DNA from 4 places in the Streptomyces sp. CB03238 genome. Region 3 is predicted to be linked to each of the others. Evidence: riboswitches for the same ligand, from Rfam matches in the RefSeq annotation. Region 3 holds a riboswitch; each other region holds the start of a gene.

Region 1 (7,199 bases), on a different contig from region 3:
GCTCGAACGGGTCACCGGCCGCGCCCTGAAGGGGGACACACAGGTCACCGTGTGGCCGGACGGGCACCGGCTGGAGACGGTGGACGGGGCGACCGTCCACTGGGAGCCGGACGCCCGTCCGCCCGCTGTCCGCAGCCTGTCCCCGGTCACGCAGCTGGACCCCGCGCTCGACGCGCTGTGGACCGACGAGCGGCTCACCGCACCCATGCGCCGCCTGCTGGACACCGACCACCTGGGGCCGTTCACCTCGAAGCTCAACTTCAAGCGGGCGGGCGTCGGTTCGGAGTTCCGCTGGCATCAGGACTACCCGTACTGGTACTGCTGCGCGGGCCCCGACGCCCGGGACATCGCCACCGCGATGGTCTTCCTCGACGAGGTGACCGCCGACAACGGCGCTCTGGAGATCGTCCCGGGCAGTCATCTGGCCGGACCAGCACCGCGCGATCGTGCCGAACCCACCGGGCTGCTCGTCGACGCCTCGCGGACCGATACCGGCAGCGCGGTGACCGTCGAGGCCCCGGTCGGCTCGGTCCTGATGTTTCCCGGCCTCATCGTGCACCGCTCCGGCCCCAACACCACCACGCGCGACCGCCGTTCCCTGCTCCTGTGCTTCCAGCCCGCCGGGCGTCCGACGCTCGACCGGCTGCCGTACCGGCGTGAGCGGCTCGCCGACCTGCCCTGACCACCCCCCGTACGCAGACAGAGAAGAAAGAACCCGACATGCCTTCCTCACAGCCGCACTCCGTGCCCGACCTCCAGCAGGCGGTTCTCGACGGCGCCTACGGGCCGCCTCCCCAGGAGCTGGCCGTCACCAGCGCGTTCTGGCTCCACCACACCACCCGACTGGCCGGAAGCCAGGTCACCTACCGCAACCACTACCTGCTGCTGCGGTCCGGTGACGCGTTCGGCGCCTCGTCCTTCGAGACCGGCGAGCTCACCCCCGACTTCTGCGCCGACGCCTCGGGACACACCCTCGACCACCTGATCCGGCACGACTCGGCCCCCGTACGCATCGCCGCCCTCGACGCCTACCTCGCCCGCGTCCAGCCGCACCGCAGCGCCCCCACCGCGGAGACCGTCATACTGCCGACCGGCACGCCCGAGACCCGGGCAGAGGCCAGGGACGCGGCCGTCGCCGGACTGCTCGACATCCCCGCCGGTGCCAAGGTCGCCCTGATAGGCGTCGTCAACCCGCTGGTCGCGGCGATACGCGACCAGGGGGGTGTCCCCCTTCCCTGCGACTTCAACCTGCGCACCACCAACTGGGGCGACCCGGTCACCGATGACATGGCCCAGGTACTGGCCGACGCCGACGCGGTGGTAGCCACGGGCATGACTCTCAGCAACGGCAGCTTCGACGTCATCCTGGACCACTGCCGCAAGCACGCGATGCCGCTCGTCGTGTACGCCCAGACCGGCAGCGCGGTGGCGCGCGCCTTCCTGGGCGCGGGCCTCACCGCGCTCTCCGCCGAGCCCTTCCCCTTCTCCCAGTTCAGCGCCGACGAGACCGCGCTGTACCGGTACCGGGCGGCGAACGCATGAGCAGCGAGACCAAGAACTCGGCAGCCCCCGTCGGAGCCGGCGCGACAAGCGACGCGGCTGCCGACGCCGTACCGAGCGACTGGCGGATGACGCGCGTTCTGTGGCCGTTCATGCTCGCCTCCGCCGTGGGGCTGGTGCCCTTCACCATCTACAGCACCTTCCTCGTCCCCATCGCCGACGCGTCGGACGGCGGCGTCGCGGCCCTGGGCCAGCTGCGCGGCCTCGGCGGCCTCGCCGCCCTGGCCGTGGGAACCGCTCTGGCTCCGCTGATCGACCGCGTACGCAAGGAGTGGGCAGCGGCCGGTGGGCTGGCCGTGCTGGCCCTCTCGGCGGCCCTCGGCGCCACCGGCGAGTTCCTGCTGCTGGCCGCTTTCTGCCTGCTCGTCGGCGCCGGTACGGCCGTGCTCAACCCGGCGCTCACGGCCGCGGCGGCCGACCGCTTCGACAACGACGCCGCCGCGGGCCGGGCGGCGACCCTCATCACCGCGACCCAGTCGCTCACGGCGCTCCTGGCCGCGCCCCTGGTGGCGCTGCCGGCCGTACTGTGGGGCTGGCAGGGGGACTTGTGGGCGATCGCCGCCGTCTCCTCCGTACTCGCCCTGTACTTCCTCCTCCGAGGCCGCCGTCCTCGGCGTACCGGGAAGCCCGAAGGGCCCGCGGAGCCGCAGCCTGGCTACCTCGCCTCGTTCAAGCTACTGGGCGCCCTCCCCGGTGTGGTCCCGCTGCTGTGCGTCGCCATGCTGCGGACGGCGGCGTTCATGGGCTACCTCGCGTACCTCGCGGCCTTCTACGACGAGCGCTTCGGCCTCGACCCGGGCGTCTTCGCCGTCGTCTGGACCCTGAGCGGCACCTCGTTCTTCCTGGGCAACCTCCTCGCCGGCCGCCTCCTGAGCGCCGAGCGCCCGAAGTTCCCCAGCGAACGGCTCATGGCACTCGCCCTGCTGGTGGCACTGGCGGCACTGGTGGGCGTCTTCTTCACCCACTCCCTGCTCCTGGCCCTTCCCCTGACCGCACTCATCGGTGCCGGTCACGCGACCGTGGCCGCCTGCGTCACCACACTGCTGGTACGACGCTGCGGCTCGCTTCGGGGTACGGCGCTGAGCATCAACGCCGCCGGGATGAGCTTCGGCGTCTTCCTCGGCGCCGGCCTCGGCGGCGTGGGTCTGGCGCTGGGCGGATATCCGGGCACGGCCGCGGCCCTCGGAGCGCTGACGCTCGCAGCACTCGTCTGCGCCCGCCTGGTCAGCCGCTCGTCGGTGAGCGGGAAGGACTGAACGCCTCGCGGTGACGTGACGCCCTGGCCTACGCGGACCCCTACGGGCCTTTCGCCTCCCGTGGGGGTCTGCGGGCTCTCCGCGGCGCGGAGCCCGTGCCGGCGGGGCGAAGGCGCCGATCGACCCTGATCACAGCAGTAGGGAGTCCGTTGTGGCGGCAACAGCCCCCACAGGCAGGCGCATGACACGCCAGCGTGCGGCCGTCCTGGAGGCGTTCGCCGAACGCTCCGACTTCGTTTCGGCCCAGGAACTGCATGCGATACTGAGCTCGGCCGGCATCCGCGTGGGGCTCTCCACCGTCTACCGGGCCCTGCAGGACCTGGAGCGCGCCGGCGGCGCCGACGTCGTACGCGACGACATGGGGGAACGCCTCTACCGTCACCGGCCGGTGGCAGAGCACCGCCACTACCTCGTCTGCCGCCGCTGCCGCCGCGGTCAGCCGCTCGACTCCGACGTCGTCGAGCACTGGGTCGCCCACGTGGCCCGGAGCACCGGCTACTCCGACGTGGAACACACCCTCGAGCTCGTCGGAATCTGCGGCCTCTGCCGTACCAACGGCGGATAAGGAGGCGCCCTCTTGTACGCGCCTCCTTATCCGGCCGTGCGCCCACACCCCTGAGCCCGACGGCCACCCGCACATACGGGTCCTCGGCACGCTGACGCACGCCCGTGAGGCCGGGGCGGCGTCCATGGGTCCCGGGCCCACCAGCCCGTCGTGGAATACCTGGCCGGCCGCGCTCCCGCCGGCACCACCTGGCTCCACCTGCGTATTCAGGGAGGCGAGGAGCAGCTCGTCTCCTGCCTCCCGCCCGTCAGGCACGGTCGCCGTTGAGGACGCAGTCGCCGCAGAACCCGTTGCCCGGGACGCGGTAGTAGAGACAACAGCTGCGGCGGCGGTAGGTGAGGGGTTCGGCGGTGAACACCCCCGCACCGGCCAGCGGTTCCCGGCTCAGCAGGGCTGCGGCGAGCCGCAACGCCGAGTGCGGTGCGTGCGGGACACGAAGGGTCAGCACCCGGACGGCCCCGATGAGCGCGGAGGCGGCGTTGCCGCGCATGACGTGGGCGGACAGACCGAAGTGCCGTGCAAGGGCGGTGCCCAGGGGCAGGAGGTTCTGTACGAGTACCGTGGCGTGGACGGCGTCATGCAGCTCGCCGTCGGCGACCGCGCCCGGCTCGGGCATCCAGAGGTCGATCGGCCCGGACTCGGCCGCGCGCCACCACAACCGCTCAGGGGCGAGGTCGGGAGCCCGCCCGCTCAACGCGGCGCCTGCCAGGGCGATCGACCACAGGCGGGCCGCCGTCCCGATGTGGAGGGTCGATGCGGCCACCCGCTTCTGGTCCGTACCGAGCCGCTCACCCACGTCCGCAACGTACGCCGCCAGCAGCTCGGGGTTCTCGTAGAGGCCGGTCAGGGGCCGGAACCGCGCGGAGTCGGGCCTCGGCCCGCAGGAGACCGCGAAGTAGGGGCCGATGGCGGAGACCCGCCTGAGGGTGTCGGTGGTCGTCACGTGCGTACCGCCCCGCTGAGGGCCTGGACGATGTCCGGTGTACGTCGGTGTCGGGGCTGCGCGGCATGAATCCACGGCTCGGACAGGCTGTCATGGGCACCTGGGCACACGGGTGCCACCATCCTCTCTCGGGGAACTCCGCCCCGGTACGTCGAGGTGCGACGGCGTGAGTCTCCTGACTCGGGATCGACGCTCTCCCGGCCTTCCCGCCCTCAACGGGGCCGTGGCCATAGCGGGTTCGCTCCCCCAGCACAGTGGCGGTACCGTGCCGGAATCTCACCGGCTTCCTCGTTCCGCCGTCGCTTGTCGAACGCAGCATCCCATCACGTCGAGCGCCGGCACCAGGCTCACCCGTGTGCGACCGGCCACACACCGGTAGCACACCGGAGGGCCCCGCCGGTCACCCCGGCTCGATCAGTGATCGCCTCACCCTGGTGAGATTTGCCGCGCCCGGGTACACACTCGCCCCCGACCACGCCATTGCAGGTCAGCGCACCCTTCCTCGCGGTTTCAGCGCCACCGGGGGCAGTTCGGGAGCAGGCAGCCGGCCCCCTGCGTAGCCTTCCACTTCGCCGAAGCGGGTGGTGGTCATCCAGTCGGCGCGGGCTTGGGCGATCTCCTCGTGGGTCCGGCCCACGAAGTTCCACCACATACTGCAACCTCAGCGCATCAATGCAGGTCAGGCATGTCGTGGACCGTCGGCGGTCAGCAAACCGTCAGCATCGGTCCTCGAGGAGTCTCCGGCACATGGTGAGCAAGACCCTGGCCCGCGGTATGGGCACGTTCTTCAAGGACTGCGAGCATCCGCGGTCCAGGTGGTCGAAGTGCCCGCACCTGTACAAGGTCCGGTACCGGGACGGGGCCGGGAAGCAGGTGGAGGAGTCGGGGTTCGTCACCCAGGACGAGGCGATCCAGCGGTTGACGGATGTCTACAACGCGAAGAAGGCGGCTCCGCATGGTCGGGCGAAGGCCGAGCGGGTGGCGAAGTACGGGGCGATGCGCTTCGGGGAGTACGCGGCCGAGTGGAAGGCCGGCCAGCGCGACCTCGCTCCGGCGTCCGTGCGGCACCTGGACTCTCTGCTGGAGCATCACCTGCTCCCGGCTCTCGAAAGCCGCCGGATGAGCACCTTCGACCACAAGGTCGTGGACGGGTTCATCCGCACAATGGAGCGCAACGGCGCCGGTCTGGCCACGCAGTCGAACGCCTTCGACAAGCTGAAGGCGATCCTCCTGGACGCCCACCGGCTGGGCATCTACGACGACAACCCCCTGGAGGGCGTCAAGCCACCCCAGTACGACCCGACACGCGCGGTCATCCCCTCCGTCGCCCAGCTACGGCAGATACGCACGGCCGGCGACGACACGTTCCTGTTGTTCGCCGACCTGATGAGCGGCTGCGGCATGCGCAACGGAGAAGCCGCCGCCGTCAACCTCAACAACATCGTCGCCGACGACGTCTACCGCATCACCGAACAGGTCAACCAGACCACCGGCCAGTACGGGAGGTTGAAGCACCGCAAGGTCGGCGACTACAAGACGTCCCACTGCTCCCACGAGTGAAAGAGACCATCGAGTGGTACGCAGACAAGCACGGCACCACGGACGGCTACCTCCTACGACATCCCAAGGACTCCACCAGAGCCTTCCCCTACTACTACTTGGGAAATCAGTGGCAGAAGATCATCAAGAAGGCCGACCCAGCCGACATCCCTCAAGGAATGGTGCTCTACAGCTTCCGCCACTTCTTCGCGTCGAACTGCCTCACCCACGGCATCCCGATCACTGACGTCGCCGAGTGGATGGGCCACAGGAGTCTCGACATTCACCTTCAGGATTTACCGGCACCTCATGCCAGGCTCCATCGGAAAAGCCGCCAAGATGCTGGACCTCGGTCTCGTCGCTTGATCACCAGCGACCCGGACACGACGACCGAGCCGCGCCAGACTTCGCTGGTGGCTCATACTTGACGCGGCACTCTTTCGACCTCCCTAGCAAGTGCTTACCGTCGATTGCATGGCCAATGGGGTGTTCCATACGAAGTACGGCATTGAGATCAACTTGACCTACGAGGATCTCGGTCACCCCAACCGGCTGGGGTTGCTGGAAGAGATCATTCAGCCCGTCGGGCAGCGTGACCGCACTTTGCTGCAGTGCCTCACCGACCAGCGGGGCGGCCAGTGTCAGTGCGCCTTGGCGGACAAGACCCCGTGGATGTTCATACGTCGGCAGCGGCGTGGCGGCCAAGTTGTCCTGGTCGCAGCGCACCTGCCGATGACGCACGGTCGTGCCCCGCATCGTGGTGTAGGGGATCAAGGGTTACGCGTTCCGGTTTGAATCCCTGACGATCGCCGCGGAAGCGGCGGCCCACGATGCGCCCTGCTGAGGCGAGTCAGACCGTTCGCGCGGTGGAACCCCGCCTCCGGCCTGCGAATCCCAGTGCCTTGATCCCTCACACCACCCGGCGGGACGCCATCGCGCTTTTCGTAGCCGAGCGCATTCGCGGATTCATAGACTGCGACGATGCTGACCGAAGTGCTTTCCGACCACCCCGGCCGTCAACTCCGGCAGACCGAGGGGGCGATCGAACGCCACCATCACGACGTTGCCGAGCACTCAGCGGCTGTCGCGGACCTTCGAGCACGGCACGCCGCGTCACGGCGGTGGTGGCAGCTCGGCAAGCGGCTGACGCAGTACTTTGAGGTGCGCGAGCTGGAGGCCAAAGCACCAGTCATCGATCCGGCACTCCTCCACCGCCGGGCGCAGCAGGAAGCAGGAGTGCTCGCCGAGGACACGGTGACCCACGCGCTCCAAGAACTGTCGGACGAATGGCTCTTGTTCCGCGGGTACACCAACCGCAGAGGCGAGATCGACCACC
Region 2 (7,199 bases), on a different contig from region 3:
GCCAAGACCCTCTACGCCACTCCGCCTCCCGGCACCGCGTACGACACGGCGGACCTGCACACCGGCGCCCAACTGATGTACTACGGCGGCGACCTGGTCGAGCTCGCCCTCGCCGTCACCCTGGCCACCCAGTGGTACGCGAGGACCGGCCGCGCCCACGCCCGCCGCGCCGTCCTCACCGGTCCGCAACAGGCCGGCTGACCGCGGCCTGTGACCACTGTCACCCGCTCGTCCGGCACGGTGTGCACGAGGCGGTGTGGTGAGGTGTGGACCATGACGACGACCGACTCGACGACCGACTCGACGCGTGACGCGATCGTGGTGCCGCAGCTGTATGTCGGCTATCCCGGTGTGGCCTTCGGGGGCTACGTCGCGGGCCTGCTCGCCCAGCGTGTGGAGGCCGGGACCGTACGGGTGGACTTCCGCGGTCCCGTGCCGGTCGGGACGCCCGTGCGGATCGCCGGAACGGCGGACGGCGGCTGCGAGTTGGGGCACACTGGCCGGCCGCTGGTGACGGCGGCGCCCGCTCGCGGGCTGCTGCTCGACGTGCCCGAAGCGCCGTCCTGGGACGAGGCGTCGGCGGCGGCCGAGGCGTTCCGGGCGGACCCGCCCGACGGTGTGATCGACTGCTTCGGCTGCGGTCTCCGTACGCCCGGACGCGGCCTGCGCCAGCATTGCGCCCCGGTGCCGGGCCGCTCCGTCGTGGCCTGCGGCTGGACCCCGGGGCCCGCCCTCGCCGGCCCGGACGGCCTCCTCCCGCCGGAGCTGGTCTGGGGCGTCCTGGACTGCCCCGGCAACTGGGCGGGCCGCCTGCTCGGCACCCAGCGACCGGGCGCGGTCACCGCCTCCCTCACGGGGACACTCCTGCGCCCGGTGGTCGCGGGCGAGCCGTGCGTCTCGTACGCCTGGCTGCTCTCCGAATCGGGCCGCAAGCATCACATGGGCGTCGCCCTCGCCACGGCCTCCGGCGACCTCTGCGCCCTGGGCGAGTCCCTCTGGCTCGACCCGCGCCCCCAGGGCTGAGCTATCACCTCACGCGCCGTGTCCGAGCCGCAGCAGGGCCGCACGGTCCACCTTGCCGTTGACCGTGCGGGGTAAGTGCGGCAGGACCAGGATGCTTTCGGGGACCATGACGGCGGGGAGCAGTTCGGCCATCCGCGTCCGCAGGGTTCGTTCGTCGGCGAGGTGTTCGGCGGGTGCCGTCGCAGGCGGTGTGGTGGAGGCGAGGGCGAAGGCGATCAGGCCCGTTCCCGTGTCGTTGGGGACGACGACCGCCTCGCGGATGCCCGGCTGGGCCTCCAACCGGGCCTCCACGGCGCCGAGTTCGACCCGGTGGCCACGGATCTTGACCTGGTGGTCGCGGCGGCCGACGAAGTCGAGTGTGCCGTCGCGGTTCCAGCGGACGAGGTCCCCGGTCCGGTACATGCGCGCGCCGTCGACGTCGGCGAACGGGTCGGTGAGGAAGACCTGCCGGGTCGCCTCCGGCCTGCCGTGATAGCCGTGGGTGACGCCGGCGCCGCCGATGTACAGCTCGCCGGTGACGCCCACCCGCACCGGGCGGCGTTCCTCGTCGAGTACGTACAGCCGGGTGCCCGGGACCGGTCGGCCGATGGTCACGGGCCCCGGAGCGTCGAAGCGCGCATAGCTGGCCCAGACGGTCGCCTCGGTGGGACCGTACTCGTTGACCAGCGCCACCTTCGTGCCGGACAGCAGCTCGAAATGACGGTGCAACAGTGACTGGGGGAGCGGCTCACCCGCGACGGTGACCGTGCCGAGGGAGCGCAGAGCGTCCAGGCCCAGGTGCTCGGCCGCGTCGAGCAGGACGGCATACAGGGACGGTACGCACAGCAGGTGGGTGACGCCGTGCCGGGCGACGAGCCGGACCAGCAGGCCGGGGTCGCGTACCTCTTCCGAGGTGGCGACCACCAGGTGGCCGCCGGCCGTGAGGGTGCCCCAGATCCCCGCGACGGAGGAGTCGAAGGCGAGCGGTGACACGAGGAGGAACACCGGCTCGCCCGGGTACACCGTGCGGCGGGCCGAGGTCGAGGCGGCGAGCTCACGGTGACCGACCAGGACGCCCTTCGGCTCGCCCGTGCTGCCGGAGGTGTAGATGAGGTAGGCGGTGTCCTCGGGTCCCGCGTCCTCGTACGACGCGGGCGTCGCCCGCGGCTCGTCGGGCCGGTTGAGCTGGTCCTCCTCCGTCCAGCTGCCCCGCACCAGCACCCGCGGCAGACCGGGCGCGACGGCGCGGGACGCCGTCAGCGGTGTCACGGCCAGGGCGGTGACACCGCCGTCCGTCAGGACGGAGCCGATGCGCGCGTCGGGGTGGGCGGTGTCCACGGGCACGTAGGCGGCGCCGCAGCGCAGTGTGCCGAGCACGGCGGCGACCATCGCCAGGGAGGGCTCGGCCAGGACGCCGACACGGTGTCCGCGCGTGACGCCGGCCGCGGCCAGTCCGGTGGCGACGTGGGTCGCCCAGGAGTCGAGCTGCCCGTAGGTGACCGACGCGCCACCGCTGCTCACGGCCACGCGCTCGGGGTGGGTCCGCATCCACTCGGTGACGCGTACGTGGACGGGCACGGTGTCGGTGTCCGTGTCCGTCAGCTCCTCCCCGTGGCCCAGGGCCAGGAGCGTGTCCGGACCCACCTCCTCCGCCGGGTCGGGGAGCAGGTCCGCCAGGGCCGTCGCCGCGGACGGTACGGACTCGCCCACGGGGGAGGGGCGGCCGGGGCCCCGCGGGTCCGCCGCCGCGTCGAGCTCCGCGAGCGACCGCTCGATGGCGTGCAGGGTGGGGTCGTGGCGCAGCATGTCGCGGTGGCTCACCTCGACGTCGTACGCGCGGAAGTCACGGAAGCCCAGTTCCGACCAGTCGCGGTCGTCCTCGCCCATCAGCGCCACGTCGTCGGGGTGGTAGCGGTCCGGCGTGGCGAACAGACGCACCGGGATGTCCTGGAGCCGGGGCCGGTAGCCGGTGACGGCCGTCCAGAGGGATCCGTACACACGCAGACGCGCTTCGAAGGAGGCGAGGTCCGCTTCGAGGATGTCCTCGCTCCTGTCCTTCAGCGCGTGGAAGACCTGGGCGGCGTCCAGCTCGCCCGCGGGCACCTCCAGGCCGGTGGCCGCGGCGATGCCCGCCAGGCGCTGCTGGATCAGCTCTTCGAGGACGAGAGGCCGACGGTAGAGCGAGGTGTTGAACAGGGAGACGGACAGCACGTTCCAGCCCCGGGCGCGCAGCTCGCGCGCCAGCTCGTAGGCGAAGGTGCCACCGGAGCAGTAGCCGGCCAGGTGCAGGGTGCGGGGCAGCGCGGACTCCTCCACGACGCGCACGAAGTCGGCCGTCATCTCGTCCAGGACCGTGAAGGGCAGGCCGTCGCGCGGGTCGAGCCCCCGCGCCTGGAGCCCGAACACGGGGCGGTCGAACGGCGCCCCGCCGAAGCGCTGCAGACCGATGACCCCGCCCCCGCCCGAGGGCAGGAGCAGCAGAGGCGCTCCGGCGCCCTTCTCGTTGAGCGTCACGAGCCGCTTGCCCGACGCCGGTACGCCGCGCCGGATCCAGTCGCTGATGCCCCGGAACGTCTGGGCGTCGAACACGACCTGCACCGGGAAGTCCGTACGGAACGCCTTGCACAGTGCCGTGGTCAGGCGTGCAGCGGCCAGCGAATTGCCACCGGAGTCGAAGAAGTTGGTGTCGAGTGACGGGGGCGTCGAACCGAGGACGCGGAACCACTGTGCTGCCACGACCACTTCCACGGCATCGCGTTCGACGAAGGACGACATGGTGGGGGACTCCCTTGGATGACGGGGCGGATCAGGGATGCGGGTGGAGACAGGGACACGGCTACGACTACGGCTGGTCCGCGGCTACGGATACGCACGCCGGTCGGGCTCGCCATGGGCGTGAGCGACGGCGGTACGGAGGAACGCGCTGCGACGGGTGTGCCTGCGGGTGCGGCTGATGACAGCCGGCTCTCCGCGCAGTACGCATCGCACAGTTCATGGTGGCCGGCTCGCCCCCGGCACACCCGCCGGACCCTAGCAGATGGTTCGAACACGCGTGTGTGGCAAGGGCTTTGAGCGAGCGACGTCACATGCGCTTTACAATCCGGCGGGAGTGTGCAACGTTTTCGATCAGCGCCGGGCTCGTGCTGGAGGCGCCGACAGCGGTCGCACGTCCCGACCGGACCGACCGACCATCGGTCGACCAGGACCGCTCCGCACGTACACACCACCGTTTCGGGGGAAACGACGATGAAGACGCCGCATTGGCATCGCTCGCGCAGGCTTGCCGCCCCAGGGGTACGGCAAGCCGATTGACGCGGCCTCCACCCGTGTAGGGTGACGCTCCATCGCCGCCAACTCCCTTCGGGTTCACGGTCTTTGGACTGCGTCGAGCGAACACACAACTTCACCGGGGCGGCAGGGCCCAGGAAGCCGGTGCGAATCCGGCACGGTCCCGCCACTGTGACTCAGGCTCCGCCTGACAGTCAGGAACTGACCTGCCGCCTTTCTTTCCGACCGCTTAGGGGACGTGGAGATCCCTGAAGGAGGCATTTCGACATGGCACGACCCATCAGTACACGCCACCGGCGCATCTCGCGACGCACCTGCTCACCGTGATCTGAGACCGGAACCATCCGAGTCCGGAGCGCCTGCCTGCCTGCCCGGCCGGCGAAAGCTTCGGCGAATGGGTCGGCGAATGCCTCGTTGAACGCATTCCACCGACACACACACCGCGCCCACCGTGCCCGCCGCCCCGGGCGCGCGCGGCGTTGGGGACGCGTCCTGTCAACCACCCGCCCGGAAGGGGCTGTTCGTCTTGCTCGTTCCCCGGCTCCCGAGGGCAGGCCATCGACCATGACCGACCTCGCGACCCCACCACCCGCTCTCGTTCCCCTCCGCCGCAACTGGAGGTTCCAGAGCTACTGGCTGGGCACCACCGTCGGTGCCATCGGCACGTCGATGTCCCTCCTGGTGTATCCCCTCCTGGCACTGTCCCTGACCGGGTCGCCCCTGCAGGCGGGACTGCTCGCGGCGACCCAGTCCGCCACGGCCGTCCTGCTCGGCATACCGGCCGGTGCGCTCGCGGACCGGTTCAGCCGGCGCAACCTCCTGCTGTCCTCCGAGGCGCTGAGAACACTGGCGACCGCGGCCGTCCTCGTCGCCGTGGCCACGGGCGCAGCGAGCGTCGCCGGGCTGTTCGCGGCGGCGGCCGTGCTCGGCGTCTCCGGTGCGATCGGCATGCCCGTACGGCGCCTGGCGCTGCGCTCCATCGTGCCGCCCGAGCAACTGCGCCAGGCCCTGAGCCAGGACGAAGTACGGGTGAACATCGCCATGCTCGCCGGGCCGCCGCTGGCCGGGCTCCTGTTCGCGGCGGGACCGGTCCAGCCCTTCGTCGCCGTGCTGGCCTGCTACGTGGCGTCGATGGGCTCCGCCTTCCTGACCCGGCTGCCGGCGACCGGGCAGCAGCCAGGCCCGCTCAAGCCGTCCGTCCTGTTCAAGGGCGCGACGGTCGGCCCCCGGATCGTCTGGAGGGACGCGGTCCTGCGCGCCGTCACGGGGCTGATGACGATCGAGAACTTCATCTTCGCCGCACTCAACCTGATACTCATCAACCACTTCCAGCGGCAGGGCGTCGACGCACGCACCATCGGCCTGGCATTGTCGGGTGAGGCCATCGGCTACCTCACCGGCGCGGCTCTGGTGACCCGGCTGCACCGCCGGTTCCGCCCGGGTGTGCTCCTGCTCGGTGTCGTGTGGACCTCCCTGCTGGTGACGGCCGCCCTGCTGCTCCCCGCCTCCCCGATAAGCGTGTTCTGCCTGCTCTTCCTCATCTCGCTGGGGAAGCCGGCCCTGTACGTACTGATCGACGTCATCGTCTTCCAGCAGGTGGACGACGCCGTCCGTGGGCGGGTCATCTCCGGCAGCTTCACCGTCCTCGCCGTAGGGGGTCCGCTCGGAAGTGCCGCGGCCGGGCTGCTGCTGGGGCACCTCTCGCACCACACCGCGATCGGGCTCCTCTGCCTGGTTCTTGTGATCCCCCTGTGCGCGGCGACCGTTTCCCGGAAGCTGCGCCGCGCCGACTGGCCGGACCAACCCTAAGGACACGCACGTGAACGCAGAACGACCGCGTCCCGGCACCCTTGACGCGACCGCCGTCCAGGACCTGGTCCGCGCCCAGGCCGCGGACGTACTGGGGCACCATCCGGTCCACGCGTCGGACAACTTCTTCGCCCTGGGCGGGGACTCCGTGCGGGCCGGGCGTCTGGTGATGCGCCTGGTGAAGGCGCTGCCCGGGGACGGTGCCGTCGACATCCAGGACGTCTTCGGTGCCGCCGACTTCGCCGACCTGGCCGCGCGGATCGACGCGCGCCTGCGCGACGCCGCCGCGGCATCGACACCGGCCACCGGTGACCCACTGGACGTCCATGACACGCGCGCCACCGGCGGATACGTCGAGTCGTCCCCGGAGCACGCTCCGGGCCGCCGGCCCGTACCGCTGTCGTACGGTCAGCTCCGCAGGCTGCAGCGGGACGCCGATTCCGTCGGGGCGCGCATCCCGCACCATGTCTCCACGTCGTTCCGGATCCACGGGCCTCTGGACCCGGCCGGCCTCGAAGCCGCGTGCCACGCGCTCGTCGGACGGCACGAGGCGCTGCGTACGGTCTTCGAGCTCGACCTCCGGCACGGCCGGCACCGGGCGTACCGGCTCGATGCCCACCAGCTGGACCTCTCCCGCCTGTTCCGGGTACGGCGACTGCCCTCCGAGGCGGAGGTGGAGGACGAGGTGACGGCCGAGCGGACGGCCCTGTTCGACCTGGCCACCGAGGCGAAGGTGCGGGTCCTGGTGCTCGTCACCGGCGAGGACGCGGCCACGGTCGTGGTCACCGCCGAGCACCTGGTGTGCGACGGGGACTCCTTCGCGATCCTGCTCCGGGATCTGGCGGCTCTGTACAACGCCCGCGTCACAGGCGCACCGCACGATGCCGCACTGCCGCAACTCCCGCCGCGCTGCTGGGCGGAGGAGGAGAAGCGCCGGCACCACGCCGCACTGGAGGAGCGGCTGGCCCACTGGCGGAGCCGGCTCGACCCGCTGGAGGCGCTGCCTGAGGTCCGGCTCACGGGCATGCGGGATCCTGACGTGTGGCCGACGACCGCGGCCCAGGTGCACGGCCGGCTGTCCGCCGCCACCGTGCGGCGGC
Region 3 (7,199 bases):
CTGGGCCTGAACCCGGCCATCCCCGATGAGCTGCTCGCCGGCCTGCTGGGACGGTCGCCCTTCCTGCTGTGGCGTCACCTGCCGGCAGCGGTCGTGGACGCGGCCGTGGCCCACCCGGACTGGAGTGTGCGCGGCCGGCCGAGGCGCAGCCGGACATCACCGCCGAGCAGTGGGCCCGGCTGATCCTGGGTGAGCAGGACACCCGGCATCGCCCTCGAGGACGTACGGCACCGGGCGGCGACCGACCCGCGGCGGACGGCCGTGTCGGCGGTGCGGTTGCTCGACGACCCGCACGAGCACGTACGCCACGCGGCCGCCGGGCACCCGCGGTTGCCCGCGACGCAGCTGGTCCGGTTGTTGCGTGACACCGACACGGCACTGGCCGCGGCCCGGCATCCGGGGCTGCCCGTCCCCATCATGGAGCACATGCTCCAGTGACGTCGTCAGGCCATGACGGCCATCGCGAGGGCCCCGAAGACGTCGACGACACAGCACCATTCCGACCATGCCCGGGGCACGACCCTTCCGGTCCGATGGTGGGTGAAGTCCCAGACCCCGTGGGCCAGCCAGCCGGCAGCCACGACGTAGAGGCCGAGAGCGCCGTCGACGGCCAGAGCGACCAGTGCCACGGCCGCGAAGCCGAGGAGGCCCGCGATCTGAATGACGAGGACACCGGGGCGGCGCAGTTCGCCGCGCAGTGATCCGAACAGCAGGTAGCACAGCGGCATGACGATGAGGAGGGCGGCCAGGAGCCGCACGGGCGGCACACCGTCGACGAAGGTGGCGACCACCAGGGCGAGTGCCAGCACGGTGGGCCACCGGTGGCCGAGGGCGCCCAGCATGCGCCCGGCACCGGAGGGCGAGCTCTCCCGTTGAGGACGAGCGGGAGCCGGGCGGGTGCCGTCGTCGCGGTTGTGGTGGTCGTCGCGCGTGGTGCGGGTCATGGCGTCCCCCGAGTGATGATGGCTGGAGCGTTGTGGCAAGCGGGCCTTGCCGGCTCCACTGTCCGGCTCGGCCGGCCCCGGTCGTGCGCGGAGGCGGGATCGATGTCCGTGGCCTTGGGGTACCGGTCCTTCCGGCATAGGGTCGCCGCATGGCGGAACGGCTCATGGTGGTGGTCGGCTACGAAGCGGCCGAGTTGCTGGACATCGCGTGTGTGACCACGAGCCTGGCCATGGCCAACGAGATCGGTGACCCGTCCCTGCCGTACCGGGTGTGCGTGGCCGGGCCGGGCGGCGGCCCGATCGTCTGCGGCTCGGGGCTGGTCCTGCAGAGCCAGCAGCCCCTGGAACGGCTCGTCGGCCCGCTCGACACGTTGGTCGTCTCGGGCGGCCTGGGATTCGAGCGGGCGGCCGCCGACCCCCGGATCGTGGGCCACGTCCGGCGCCTGGCCAAGGAGAGCCGACGGATCGCCTCGGTGTGTACGGGGGCGGGGGTCCTGGCCGCCACCGGGCTGCTGGACGGGCGCCGCGCCACCACCCACTGGCGGTTCGCGCCGCAGTTCGCCGCCCGCCACCCGGAGGTCTCGGTGGACCCCGCACCCATCTACATCCGTGACGGGAACGTGTACACGGCGGCCGGGATCACCAGCGCGATGGACCTGACCCTCGCGTTCATCGAGGAGGACCACGGCCCCGAACTGGCCCGCAAGGTGGCCCGGGCCCTCGTCGTCTACCTGCAGCGGCCGGGCAACCAGGCGCAGATGAGCCTGTTCACCGCCGCCCCGCCGCCCCGCAACGAGCTGGTCCGCGAGCTAGTCGAGCACATCACCGCCCACCCGGACCACGACCTCGGCACGGCGGCGCTCGCCGCACACGCGGGAGTGACGCCACGTCACCTCACCCGGCTGTTCACCGAGCACCTCGGGCAGGCGCCGGGCAGGTTCGTCCGGCTGGCGCGTACCGAGGCCGCCGCACATCTCCTCACCTCGACGACGCTGCCCATGGCGAGTGTGGCCGCCCGCAGCGGATTCGGCTCCGCCGAGTCACTGCGCCAGGCGTTCACCAGCCGGTACGGGATCTCACCGTCCCGCTACCGGGCCGCGCAGCTCCGGCAACTGCCCCGGTGACGATGCCCGGGCCGCCTCCGTACCACCGACGGGGGCGTACGGCGGCCGACCGCACGCCCTTTTGCGCTCCACTGAAGGAAACGTAGTATCACCTGGTCATCACCGCGACGGGAGACAGGAAGCCGGTGCGAATCCGGCACGGTCCCGCCACTGTGACCGGGGAGTGGAACCTTCGAGGACGCCACCGCGTACGTACGTACAGCGCGGGAAGGCAAGGGGGAACGTCGATCCGGGAGTCAGGACACTGGCCTGTCGCGGGCCCATTCCGAGGAGCGCGGACTCCCCAGGAGGCTTTACGTGTACGACGGCACCCACCGTCCCTTTCCCCTCCCCTCATCCCGCCATGCCCTGCGGCGACGGGCACTCGCCACGGCCCTGTCCGCCGCGTTGTCCGCCGCCCTGCTGACCGGCTGCGGCACGGAGGGCGAAACCCGTGACCGAGGCGGCGCGGCCACGTCCGTGAAGGGGTTCCCGGTCACCATCGACAACTGCGGCATCCGCACCACGTACGACGAACCCCCCTCCCGGGTGGTCACCATCCACCAGCACCCCGCCGAGCTGATGCTCGCTCTGGGCCTGAAGGACAGGATGGTCGGCACCGCGTTCCCCGACTCGGCCGTTCTACCCGCGTACCAGAAGGACTTCGCGGCCGTCCCGGAGCTGGCGGAGAAGGAGCCGTCCTTCGAGACCGTCCTGGAGGCCGAGCCCGACTTCGTCTATGGCGGCTACGGAAGCGCGTTCGCCCAGAACGAGGGGCGGTCGCGCAAGGCGTTCGCCGACGCGGGCATCGACACCTACCTCAACCGCGAGTACTGCGGCAAGAAGCAGGTGTCCATGACGGACACGTACGACGAGATCCGTACCATCGGCAGCATCTTCGGCGTGCCGGAGCGGGCCGACAGGCTGGTGGCCGGTCTCCAGGACCGCATCCGGAAGGCCGGCGAGGCGGTCGGGGGCGCACCGCCGGTATCGGTGTTCGTGTACGACAGCGGCGACAAGTCCGCGTTCACCGCGGGCGGCAGGAGCCTGGGTACGGAGATCATCCGGCTGGCCGGCGGGCGCAACGTCTTCTCGGACCTGGACGACGTCTTCGGCGACGTCTCGTGGGAACAGGTGGTCGCCCGCAGGCCCCAGGTGATCGCGATCTACGACTACCGCGGTGCCGGGAGCGTGGAGCAGAAGAAGAAGTTCCTGCTCTCCCAGCCCGCCCTCGCCGACGTGCCCGCCATCAGGAACAAGCGGTTCGTCGTGCTGCCGCTCACCGCGACATTGGTCGGCGTACGGCCTCCGTACGCGGTGGAGGACCTCGCTCGAGGGCTGCACCCCGAGCGCTTCCGGTGACGGCCCGCACGCCCGCACGTACGCCGGCAAGCCCGAGCGGCACGATGACCGCACCCTCCCCTGGGCCCGGGTCGTCCCTCGCCGGACCCAGGGCGTACCCGCCGCGGGGACGGACCTACCTCCTGACGCTGGGGGTCCTCGGCGTGCTCCTCCTGGTCTCCGTCACGGCCGGGCTGGCCATCGGCTCGGTGCACGTACCGCCCGGCGAGGTGTGGAGCATCGTGGCGCACGGCCTGGGGGCCGACCGGGCGGAACCGACATGGTCACGCGCACGCGAGACGATCATCCTCGACGTACGGGCGCCACGCGTACTGCTCGGAGCGGTGATCGGACCGGGGCTCGCCGTCGTGGGCACGGCCATGCAGGCCCTGGTACGCAACCCCCTCGCGGAGCCGTACCTGCTCGGCGTCTCATCGGGCGCGTCCCTGGGCGCCGTCATCGTGATCGTCTCGGGCGTCACTCTCTTCGGAGCGGTGTCGCTGTCGGTGTCCGCGTTCGCCGGAGCACTGCTGACGCTCCTGCTCGTCTACACCACGGCCAGGGCCGGCGGGCGGATCACCTCGGTCCGGCTGGTGTTGTCGGGGGTGGCGGTGGCCGCGGTACTCACCGCGGTGATGCACCTGCTGTTGCTGACCGCCGACCGGGGCAACCAGACACGCGAGGTCCTCGCCTGGACCATGGGCGGCCTCGGCGGCGTCCAGTGGGCCACGCTGTGGCTGCCCGCGGCCACGCTGCTGGTGGGCATCGGTGTGCTGCTGGTGCAGGCCCGGCCGTTGAACCTGCTGCTGGCGGGCGAGGAGGCCGCCACCACGATGGGGCTGGACGTGGGGCGCTTCCGGGCCCGGATGTTCGTGTTGCTGTCCCTGCTCACCGGCGTCCTCGTCGCGGCGGCCGGACCGATCGGCTTCGTCGGGCTGATGCTCCCGCACATCGTGCGCTTCTTCGTCGGAGGCGACCACCGCCGGGTGCTGCCCACGGCGGCCCTGGCCGGAGCGGCCTTCCTCGTCTGGGCCGACATCGCGGCCCGTACGATCGCGGCCCCCATGGAGATCCCCGTCGGCGTCCTGACCGCGCTGTGCGGCGGCCCGTTCTTCCTGTGGCTGCTGCGGCGGGACGCCCGGCGGAACACCGACCGAGGAGTGGCATGACCGGGAACCACCTCGCCGTCGAAGGCCTCACCGTGAGCGCGGGGGCCCGCCATCTCGTACGAGATGTGTCACTGACCGCCGAGCCCGGTGAGGTGATCGGTCTGGTCGGCCCCAACGGAAGCGGCAAGTCGAGCCTGTTGCGTGCCGTCTACCGCGTCCTGCGCCCGGATGCCGGGCACATACGCGTCGACGGAACCGACGTCCGGTCACTTCCCGTGCGCCGGCTCGCCCGGACCATGGCCGTCGTGGTGCAGGAACCGGGTGCCGCCTTCGACCTCACGGTGCGGGACGTGGTGGCCATGGGCCGCACACCGCACAAGCGGCTGCTCGACGGCGACACCGCCGAGGACGCCCGACTGGTCGAGTCGTCCCTGGCGTCGGTCGACGCGGTGGGGCTCGCGGACCGTTCCTTCGACCGGCTCTCCGGCGGTGAGCGGCAGCGCGTGCTGATCGCCCGGGCGCTCACCCAGCAGCCGTCGCTGCTCGTACTGGACGAGCCGACCAACCACCTCGACGTCCGCCACCAGCTCGAGGTGCTGGGCGTGTTGCGTCGCCTGCCCGCCACGGTGCTGGTCGCGTTGCACGACCTGAACCTGGCCGCCTACTACTGCGACCGCCTGTACGTCCTCCGGGACGGCGAGGTCGCGACCGCGGGCCCGCCCCGCGAGGTGCTCACCCCGCGCCTGCTCTCGGAGGTGTACGGCGTCGCGGGGGAGGTCGTCGTCCACCCCCGGACCGGGGCGCCTCACGTCACCTTCCTCCCGGGTGACGTATCGCCGGAGGCGGACCGCGTCTGCTGAGCCCGGGCGCCGGGTCGGTGTGTGGGAGAAGCCCCGGGCTTTGGCCGCCCGGGGCTTCTTCGTGCACCCATCGCCGAGTTCAACGACCGAGGTTCGGGTGGGTCACGGTCCGCATGGACTCCGCTGCGCGGGGCCGCCGGCGCTGAGTGGCTGCTTTCCTCTTCGCACGGTGTTGCTGAATTGCTTTGCCATACGAATCAGTTGGCATCACTCCCATGCCTTTCGGCTTCGCACAACAGTTGCTTTGCTCGGTCGCCTTGTTTGCTTGTCGCAACGCCACAGCCTTACCCTGCAACGCAGTCCCCATCCCTCACATACTTCACGAACCCGCAGGAGGGCACATGCCGAACTCGGCGACGGCAGCAGGAAGCATCGAAACAACCACCGCGCTGCTGATGGAAGAACTCCCGCAACTCGAACAGCACCAACAGGCACTGGAGAAGGACCTCGCAGCCGTCACCGAGCGGCTCGAATCGGTGCGCAGTGCTCTCACCGCGCTGCAGGCCCTGTCCACCGTGGCAATTCCGGCACCGCGCTCCGAAGTACGCGCGGACGCCGGGGAAGCGGTGCAGCCCGCTGTCGCAACACCCGAGGCCGAGCCCGTGTCCGAAGCGGTGCCGGTGGCAGCGCCGGAGACGGAGACGGAGACGGAGGCCGAGGCGGCTCCGGAGACGGAGACGGCCACCGCACAGGACGCTCCGGCACAGCGCGCGCGCCGTGCCACTGCCCCTGGGCGGAAGAGCACGGCCAAGAAGACCGCCAAGCCGGCGGCCAAGCCGGCGGCCAAGCCGCGTCAGGCGAAGAAGGCCGGCACGGCGAAGAAGACCACTGCGGTGAAGGCCCCGAAGGCCAGGAAGACGGCCGCCAAGGAGTCCTCCCCCGCCCCCGACAACACCGGCGGCCTGACCGATCAGGTTGCCGCTGTGCTCGCCCGCAACGGCGACACGCCTCTGCGTGCCAGGGACGTCGCCAAGGAGCTCGGCCGCGACGACACCACCGGCGCCATCAACACCGTACGCAGCACCCTCGACCGTCTCGTCGCGACCTCCCGCGCCCGCCGTGCGGGCCGCGGCCTGTACCAGGCGGCGCCCGCCAACTGACTCCCCGACTACCTGAGCATGCAGCCCCGTCCCGGCAGCCCTGGGGCCGCCGGGGGGCCTGCACGCCGTCAGGGGCTGCCCTCCGACCCCTCCCTCACACCCGACGAAGCCGACGTGGCCGCGCTCCCCGCGGAATCGAAGCCGTCCCAGGCCCTGAACTCGGCCCTTTTCGTACGGCGCTTTCGCCTCGCTCGTCGGACGCACCCCCATCTCCTCCCGAACGTGCCGCTCACCCCATCTCCGGCCGGACGCACCACGGCTGCGTTGTCAGTGGTCGCAAGTATGTTCAGTGGTGTCCCGCCGGAGTGGCGCGGATGCCCCCTCACGCATGGGAGATGGTGCGTTGTCAGACTGGGAGAGGTCGAGCACGGCGCGGGTGACAGCGCCCGCACGGCCACGCAAGCTCGCCAAGGTGCCGTTCGTCGAGTTGGCCGACGGGCGCTTGCAGGGCGTGGTGTCCAGTGGCTCGGACATCGAGAGGGTCTATGTCTCGTCGGTCGCGGCCGGCACCTACGCGTTCACCTGCAGCACCAACAACAACCGGCACTGCGGCGGCGCGCGCGGTTCGTTCTGCAATCACATCCGCGCCCTGATCAACGAGGCGGTCCTGCAGTACGGCGCCGAGCGCGTCGCCCGCTACCTGAGGGCCGAGACCGTGGACGGGGCGCCCAGCGCGCAGACCATCACCGCCGACATGAGCAACGCACGTCCACCGCGCGGTGACACCAATGCCGCCGCGCCC
Region 4 (7,199 bases), on a different contig from region 3:
GGGCGCGGGCGACGGCCGCCACGAGCTCGGTCATCCGGTAGTTCAGGCCCATGGTGCGGTGGATGCGGCCCTCGGTACGGTCCCAGCCCTTGTCCATGAACAGCCGCATCCGGGTGGCGAGGGCGGGATCGTCGGTGATGGCGAGGCCGCCGTCGCCGGCGGTGATGTGCTTGTACTGCTGGAGGCTGAAGCAGGCGATGTCGCCGAGCGTGCCGAGCAGCCGGCCTTCGTCGTCCTCGCCGAGCCACGCCTGGGCGCAGTCCTCGATGAGCAGCAGCCCGTGCCGGTCGCAGATCTCCTTGAGCCGTACGGTGTCGGCGGCGCCGCCGAAGAGGTGAACGGCGATGACGGCCTTGGTGCGCGGCGTGACGGCCGCCTCGACGGCGTCGGGGTCGAGGTTCCCGTCGTCCTCCGTCACGTCGGCGAAGACCACCCGCCCGCCCTGGGCGAGTACCGGGGCGACGGTGCCGAAGTCGGAGATCGGTGTGGTGACGACCTCGTCGCCGGGTCCGACTCCGGCGGCGGCGACGGCCAGGTGCAGGGCCGCGGTGCCGGAACTGCAGGACACGGCCTCGGCGCGCCCGTACAGCCGGGCCATCTCGGTCTCCAGCGCCCGGGCCTCCTGGCCGAACGCCCCGCACAGGACGGCCGAGTCGAGGACCCGGAGCACCGCTGCGCGTTCCTCCTCGCCGAACGTCCTTCCCCGGGGATCCAGAACTGTGGGCAGCGGCATTTCCCGTTGCGGCATCGGGGGATTATCCTCTCGGCAGCACGCGATTATGGCCTGGGCCGAAAGTAGAACCCCTGCCGACGGCCGTCAATCAGGCGTAACGCAGGCTTCGCAAGAATCGCCCTTGACGCGAAACGCCCAGCAGAACGGAGACCGGCCATGCCGCTCACTGTCGGCGTGATAGGTCCCGAGGACCTGGTCCAGAAGGTGGTCGCGGTCGGAGGCCGCGCGCCCGGATCCGCCCGGTTGCTGCCGCTGCCGTACCGTCACGAGGGCGAGACCACCGCGGTGGTGACGGGCGCGCGGTCGCGGGCGGACGCGCTGTTGTTCACCGGGGTCGTGCCGCACGCGCTGGCCGACGCGGCGGGTGTACTGGACCGGCCGGCGATGTACGTGCCGTACAACGGCGCCACGCTGCTGCGGGCGCTCGTCGAACTGCTGCGGCTCGGGCACGACGTGTCGCGGGTGTCCATCGACACCCTGCGCCGCGACGAGGTGCTGGAGACGATGACGGAGGCCAAGCTGCCCACCGACCGGGTGCGGGTGCTGCCGTACCGGCCGGGGTTGACCTCGGAGGACGTCGTCGACTTCCACCTGGACGCCCGGGACGCGAAGAAGGCCCGGGTGGCCATCACCTGTCTCGGCTCGGCGTTCCACGTGCTGGAGCAGCACACGCACGCCGTGCGCCTGGCCCCGTCCCGGCACTCGATACTGGCGACCCTTCAGGCGCTCGTCCTGGCCACGGCCGGGCAGCACAGCGGGGACGCGCAGGTGGTGCTGGGCATCGTCGACCTGCCGGGCGCGGGCGCGGACGCGCGGCTGCCGGAGGACATACGGGTGCTCGGCGGCAGCCTGGCCGAGCTTCCGGACGGGCGGCGGCTGGTGGTGACGACGCGCGGGGTGCTGGAGACGGCGACGGAGCGGTTCACTCGTCTCCCGTTCCTCGACGGCCTGGCGGCCCGGCACGGCACCGCGCATGTGGGCTTCGGTGTGGGCCGTACGGCGGCGGAGGCCGAGGCACTGGCCCGACGGGCCGTCAACCGGGCACGCTGGGTGGGCATGGCGGCGGGTGCGGCGGCGGGTGTGGTGTCGATGGCTGACGACGTCGACATCGTCATCGCGCCGGGTGCGGCGGGCGTCGCGCCGGGTGCGGCGGGTGTCGCGCCGGGTGCGGCGGGCGTCGCGCCGGGGTCGGTGGGTGAGGCAGGTGGGGCGGGGTCGGTCGGCTCGGCGGGCGCGGTGGACGCGGTCGGGTCGGCGGGTGGGGCTGGGTCGGCGGGCGCGGACGGCGCGGCGGGCGCGGTCGGTTCGGTGAGGTCGGCCGGCTCGGATGGCGCGTCGGACTCGGCAGGCGCGGACGGCTCGGCGGGTGGGGCTGGGTCGGCGGGGTCGGCCGGCTCAGGTGGCTCAGCCGGCTCGGCTGGTTCAGCCGGTTCGCCGAACTCCCTTGGTTCGGCCGGTTCGGCCGGTTCGGCCGGTTCGGCCGGTTCGGCCGGTTCGGCCGGTTCGGCCGGTTCGCCGAACTCCCTTGGCTTGACCGGCTCCGCAGGCTCACCAGGCTCGGGCGACTCCGCGGGAGCGCCCGGCTCCACCGGCACCCCAGGCGCGCCAGCCTCGCGTGGCGCAATCGGCCCCGTGGGCTCACCCAGCTCCCCAAGCTCACCCGCGGGCTCACCCGCGCACGCCGCAGGCACCGCAGGCACCCCGGGCACCGCTCACCCCGCAGGCACCGCGCATCCCGTGGGCGCCGCTCACGCCGCGCACGCCAGGCCGGCGGAGGGGCCCGCGCTGCTGGCCCGGCGGGTGGGCCTGCACCCGCAGACGCTGGACCGGCTGCGGGAGCTGACCGCGGCGGACGGGGGCGCGGGGGTCACCGCCCATCGGGTCGCCGAGCACCTGTCCGTGCAGCAGCGCACGGCCCGCCGGATCCTCAAGCGGCTGGAGCGGGCCGGGATAGCCGTACCGACCGGCAGTCGCCAGGAAGGGCAGACCGGCCGTCCCCCGATCGTCTACCAGGTCCGTCTGTAGCCCGTGGATCGCGGATTACGGCCTGGGCCGAAACCCCCCACATCGCAGGCCGCCACGGTGGGAACGCCGTACGGCGGAGACGAAGGAGCTCGCGCGTGAAAATCGCCTCGTTCCACACCCGTGTCGTCCGTGCCCGTTATCGCCGCCCGTTCGTCATCAGCAGTGGCACCAGCCCCGACCTCGTCAGTCTCGTCGTGGAGGTCCGGACGGCCGACGGGGCATCGGGTTTCGGCGAGGCGTCGCCGATGACCGCGTACACCGGCGAGACTCTCGCGGGGCTCAGCGCGGCGGTGACCGAACATGTCGCTCCGGCGCTCGTCGGCCGTGACCCGCGCGACCTGGCGGGCGCGCATGCCGCGATGGACGCCGCCATCCGGGGCCAGCACCTGGCCAAGGCGGCGCTGGACCTGGCGCTGCACGACCTCGCGGCGCGTGCCGCCGGGTGGCCGGCGCACCTGCTGCTGGGCGGCGGGCGGGTGGGCGGGCCGGTGCCGACGACGTGGGTCGTGGGGCTGGGCACGGTCGACGAGATGGTGGAGGAGGCGGCCCGGTACGCGGCGGCCGGGTTCGGGCACATCAAGCTCAAGGGCGGCGACGATCCGGCGCTCGACGTGGAGCTGGTGACCGCCGTACGCAAGGCGGTGCCGGAGTCGGTGGAGCTGTCGCTGGACGCCAACGAGGGGTACGCCCCGGGCGAGGCGGCCCGTACGGTGGCCCGGCTCGCGGACGCCGGGCTGGACCTGGTGGAGCAGCCGCTGCCGCGCTGGGACCTGGAGGGACTCGCGGCGCTGCGCGCGCGGGGCGGGGTGCGGGTGATGGCGGACGAGTCGGTGCAGTCGGCGCACGACGCGCTGGAGGTGGTTCGCCGGGGCGCCGCCGACGTACTGAACATCAAGATCCTGAAGGTGGGCGGGCTGTACCGGGCGCGGCAGATCGCGGCGCTGGCCGAGACGGCGGGGCTCGCGGTGAAGGTCGGCACGATGCCGGAGCTGGGCGTGGCGACGCTCGCGGCCGCGCATCTGTCGGCGGCGCTGCCGCACGCCACGGTTCCGCCGGACCTGGTGGGCCCGCTGCTGGTGGAGGAGGAGCCGCTGGCGCCGGCGGCGTTCGCGGGCACGCCGGGGTCAGGGCTGGTGGAGCTGCCGGTCACGCCGGGGCTGGGGCACGGGCTGGGCGGCTGACGAACGGTCCGCTCCCCCGGAGCGGGGTTGGCGTGATTCGTGCGCTGTGGAGCATGGGCAGCGCTTAGGGTGAGGGGTGCAGCTGGTTCGCCCTGTCAGCCAGGCAGGCGCGTCGTAAGAGGGAATCCGGTGCGAATCCGGAACTGCCCCGCAGCGGTGAGCGGGAACGACCGCCGTCATCAGCACTGGGTCCACCACACGGGTCCGGGAAGCGACGGCCAGTAGGTGCCTCCTGCACAGCAGAGGCGCGCTCGCGAGTCCGAAGACCTGCCACTGCCCGTACGTGAGACACGCGTACGGAGATCTCGGTGACCTCGTGGGCGGGTCGGCGGTGGCAGCGGGCCGAGGCGTGCCCGCCGTTCCTTCGCGTGTCCGCGACCGGTCTCCGGGTCGCCCCACACGACTCGCGAAGGAGAGTGCCGTGACCGCCACCGTGTACGGATACCCGCGCCAGGGCCCGAACCGGGAACTGAAGAAGGCCGTCGAAGGCTATTGGAAGGGCCGTATTCCGGCCGATGAGCTGCGGGCCACGGCGGCCGGGCTGCGCCGGTCGCATTGGCAGCGGCTCGCCGAGGCCGGTGTCCATGAGGTGCCGACCGGCGATTTCTCGTACTACGACCATGTCCTGGACACCAGCGTCATGGTGGGCGCCGTTCCCGTGCGTCACCGGGAGGCGGTGGCCGCCGACGCGCTGGACGGGTACTTCGCCATGGCCCGGGGCACCGAGGACGTGGCGCCGCTGGAGATGACCAAGTGGTTCGACACCAACTACCACTATCTGGTGCCCGAACTCGGTCCGGACACCGTGTTCGCCGCCGACTCGGCCAAGCAGGTCGCCGAGTTGACGGAGGCGCTGGCCCTCGGGCACACCGCCCGGCCGGTCATCGTCGGGCCCGTCACGTACCTGCTGCTCGCCAAGCCCGCCCCGGACGCGCCGGCCGGCTTCGTACCCCTCACGCTGCTGGACCGGTTGCTGCCCGTGTACGCCGAGGTGCTGGCCGATCTGCGGGCGGCCGGTGCCGGGTGGGTGCAGCTCGACGAGCCCGCGCTCGTCCAGGACCGTACGGCGGCCGAACTGAACGCCGCCGCCCGGGCCTACCGTGACCTCGGTGCCCTCACCGACCGGCCGCGGCTGCTGGTCGCGACGTACTTCGACCGGCTCGGCGAGGCGCTCCCGGTGCTGGCGAAGGCGCCCGTGGACGGGCTGGCGCTGGACTTCACCGGTCCGGCGGCCGCCAACCTGGACGATCTGGCCGCCGCCGGCGGCCTGCCGGGCAAGCGGCTCGTCGCGGGCGTCGTCGACGGCCGCAACGTCTGGATCAACGACCTGGAACGGTCCCTCGCCACCCTGGGCACGCTGCTCGGCCTCGCCGGGCGGGTCGACGTGGCCGCCTCCTGCTCGCTGCTGCACGTCCCGCTGGACGTGGCGGCCGAGCGTGACCTGGACCCGCAGGTCGCCCGCTGGCTGGCCTTCGCCCGCCAGAAGACCGACGAGATCGTCACCCTGGCCCGCGGGCTGGCCGAGGGCGCCGACACCATCACCGCCCAACTGGCCGCCAACCGCGCCGTCCTGGGTGCCCGGGCCGGCTCGGCGCTCACCTGTGACCCCGCCGTACGGGCCCGTACCGCGGCTGTCACCGACTCGGAGACGCGCCGCTCGCAGCCGTACGCCCGGCGTGCCGCCGCGCAGGCCGCCCACCTCCGCCTGCCGCTGCTGCCCACGACGACCATCGGTTCGTTCCCGCAGACCACGGAGCTGCGGACCGCCCGCGCCGATCTGCGGGCGGGGCGCATCGGCCCGGCCGCGTACGAGGAGCGCGTCGAGAAGGAGATCCGGGAGGTGATCTCCTTCCAGGAGAAGGCCGGCATCGACGTCCTGGTGCACGGCGAGCCCGAACGCGACGACATGGTGCAGTACTTCGCCGAGCGGCTCACCGGGTTCCTCGCCACCCGGCACGGCTGGGTCCAGTCGTACGGCACCCGCTACGTCCGCCCGCCGATCCTCGCCGGTGACGTCTCGCGCCCCGAGCCGATGACCGTGCGCTGGACGCGGTACGCCCAGTCCCTGACCGACCGGCCGGTCAAGGGCATGCTCACCGGTCCGGTCACCATGCTGGCCTGGTCCTTCGTCCGTGACGACCAGCCACCGGCCGAGACGGCCCGCCAGGTCGCCCTCGCGCTGCGCGACGAGGTGAACGACCTGGAGGCGGCGGGCGTTTCGGTCATCCAGGTCGACGAGCCCGCCCTCCGAGAGACCCTGCCGCTGCGTGCCGGCGGCCGTCCCGCCTACCTGGCGTGGGCGACCGAGGCGTTCCGGCTCGCGACCGGCGGCGTACGTCCGGACACCCAGATCCACACGCACATGTGCTACGCCGAGTTCGGTGACGTGCTCGCCGCGATCGACGACCTCGACGCCGACGTGATCAGTCTGGAGGCGGCCCGCTCCCACATGCGGGTGGCGGCGGAGCTGCGCGCTGCCGGTTATCCGCGTGAGATCGGGCCGGGGGTGTACGACATCCACTCGCCCCGCGTTCCGGGCAGTGACGAGATGGCCGCCCTGCTGCGGGAGGGGCTGCGGGCGATTCCGGCGGAGCGGCTGTGGGTGAATCCCGACTGCGGTCTGAAGACCCGTGGGTGGCCGGAGACGCGGGCGTCGCTGGAGAACCTGGTCGCGGCGGCGCGCTCGCTGCGCGCGGAGCTGGGCGGCACCCCCGGCCGATGACGTCGCCACCCATGCGTATACAAATAAACCGACAATAGGACGAAGACCGCGGGGGCGGATCAGCACGGTGACGCACACATCCACGGCAAACACGGCCACCACGACAGGGTTGCCCACCGGGCGACTGGTCAGCGTGGACGTGGCCCGCGCCATCGCCGTGTTCGCCATGTTCGCCGCGCACATCGGCCCGCCCGCGAAGCCCGAAGGCGCGGGTTTTCTGCTGGTGGCCTTCGACGGGCGCGCCCCCGCCATCTTCACCCTCATCGCGGGACTGTCCCTGACGCTCTCCCGTGGTGGCACCCGGCCCCGTCCGAAGCCGGCCGGGGCGCTGCGCTCCACGATCGTCCGGTGTGCCGTGCTCGCGGCGCTCGGGCTCGCGCTGACGGAGCTGCGGTCGGGGATCGCCGTGATCCTCACGTTCTTCGCGCTGTACTTCCTGGCCGCCGAGCCGCTCGCCCGGCTGGGCACCCGCGCCCTCACGGCGGTCGCGGCGGTGTCGGTGGTCCTCGGCCCCGCCCTGTCGTACGTCCTCGGGCCG

Evidence for each region. A riboswitch is a leader RNA that binds a small molecule or an ion and turns the genes downstream of it on or off. The one in region 3 is predicted to bind cobalamin.
Region 1: another riboswitch for cobalamin. It lies ahead of BKD26_RS25170 ((2Fe-2S)-binding protein); the one in region 3 lies ahead of BKD26_RS31330 (ABC transporter substrate-binding protein).
Region 2: another riboswitch for cobalamin. It lies ahead of BKD26_RS25085 (MFS transporter); the one in region 3 lies ahead of BKD26_RS31330 (ABC transporter substrate-binding protein).
Region 4: another riboswitch for cobalamin. It lies ahead of metE (5-methyltetrahydropteroyltriglutamate--homocysteine S-methyltransferase); the one in region 3 lies ahead of BKD26_RS31330 (ABC transporter substrate-binding protein).

The regions. Positions count from the first base shown of each region.
Region 1 is NZ_NBCN01000014.1:103,104-110,302, forward strand. Features, by position in the region: gene BKD26_RS25150 (phytanoyl-CoA dioxygenase family protein) at 1-682, shown strand, start outside; gene BKD26_RS25155 (DUF364 domain-containing protein) at 721-1,542, shown strand; gene BKD26_RS25160 (MFS transporter) at 1,539-2,816, shown strand; gene BKD26_RS25165 (transcriptional repressor) at 2,998-3,381, shown strand; gene BKD26_RS25170 ((2Fe-2S)-binding protein) at 3,629-4,324, opposite strand; cobalamin riboswitch at 4,472-4,655, opposite strand; partial or broken gene BKD26_RS25175 (pirin family protein) at 4,812-4,976, opposite strand; gene BKD26_RS25180 (hypothetical protein) at 5,072-5,884, shown strand; gene BKD26_RS41540 (hypothetical protein) at 5,881-6,291, shown strand; gene BKD26_RS25185 (hypothetical protein) at 6,338-6,658, shown strand; gene BKD26_RS25190 (nuclease-related domain-containing protein) at 6,845-7,199, shown strand, end outside.
Region 2 is NZ_NBCN01000014.1:85,025-92,223, reverse strand. Features, by position in the region: gene BKD26_RS25100 (cytochrome c oxidase assembly protein) at 1-201, shown strand, start outside; gene BKD26_RS25095 (hotdog fold domain-containing protein) at 274-1,023, shown strand; gene BKD26_RS25090 (amino acid adenylation domain-containing protein) at 1,033-3,777, opposite strand; cobalamin riboswitch at 4,398-4,519, shown strand; gene BKD26_RS25085 (MFS transporter) at 4,855-6,099, shown strand; gene BKD26_RS25080 (condensation domain-containing protein) at 6,110-7,199, shown strand, end outside.
Region 3 is NZ_NBCN01000023.1:25,824-33,022, reverse strand. Features, by position in the region: gene BKD26_RS31350 (hypothetical protein) at 1-183, shown strand, start outside; gene BKD26_RS31345 (hypothetical protein) at 190-438, shown strand; gene BKD26_RS31340 (hypothetical protein) at 444-944, opposite strand; gene BKD26_RS31335 (GlxA family transcriptional regulator) at 1,094-2,068, shown strand; cobalamin riboswitch at 2,145-2,336, shown strand; gene BKD26_RS31330 (ABC transporter substrate-binding protein) at 2,366-3,409, shown strand; gene BKD26_RS31325 (iron ABC transporter permease) at 3,454-4,557, shown strand; gene BKD26_RS31320 (ABC transporter ATP-binding protein) at 4,554-5,357, shown strand; gene BKD26_RS31315 (hypothetical protein) at 5,699-6,457, shown strand; gene BKD26_RS31310 (hypothetical protein) at 6,786-7,199, shown strand, end outside.
Region 4 is NZ_NBCN01000013.1:55,439-62,637, forward strand. Features, by position in the region: gene BKD26_RS24100 (DegT/DnrJ/EryC1/StrS family aminotransferase) at 1-748, opposite strand, end outside; gene BKD26_RS41505 (hypothetical protein) at 890-2,758, shown strand; gene BKD26_RS24110 (enolase C-terminal domain-like protein) at 2,854-3,939, shown strand; cobalamin riboswitch at 4,006-4,229, shown strand; gene metE (5-methyltetrahydropteroyltriglutamate--homocysteine S-methyltransferase) at 4,361-6,661, shown strand; gene BKD26_RS24120 (heparan-alpha-glucosaminide N-acetyltransferase domain-containing protein) at 6,771-7,199, shown strand, end outside.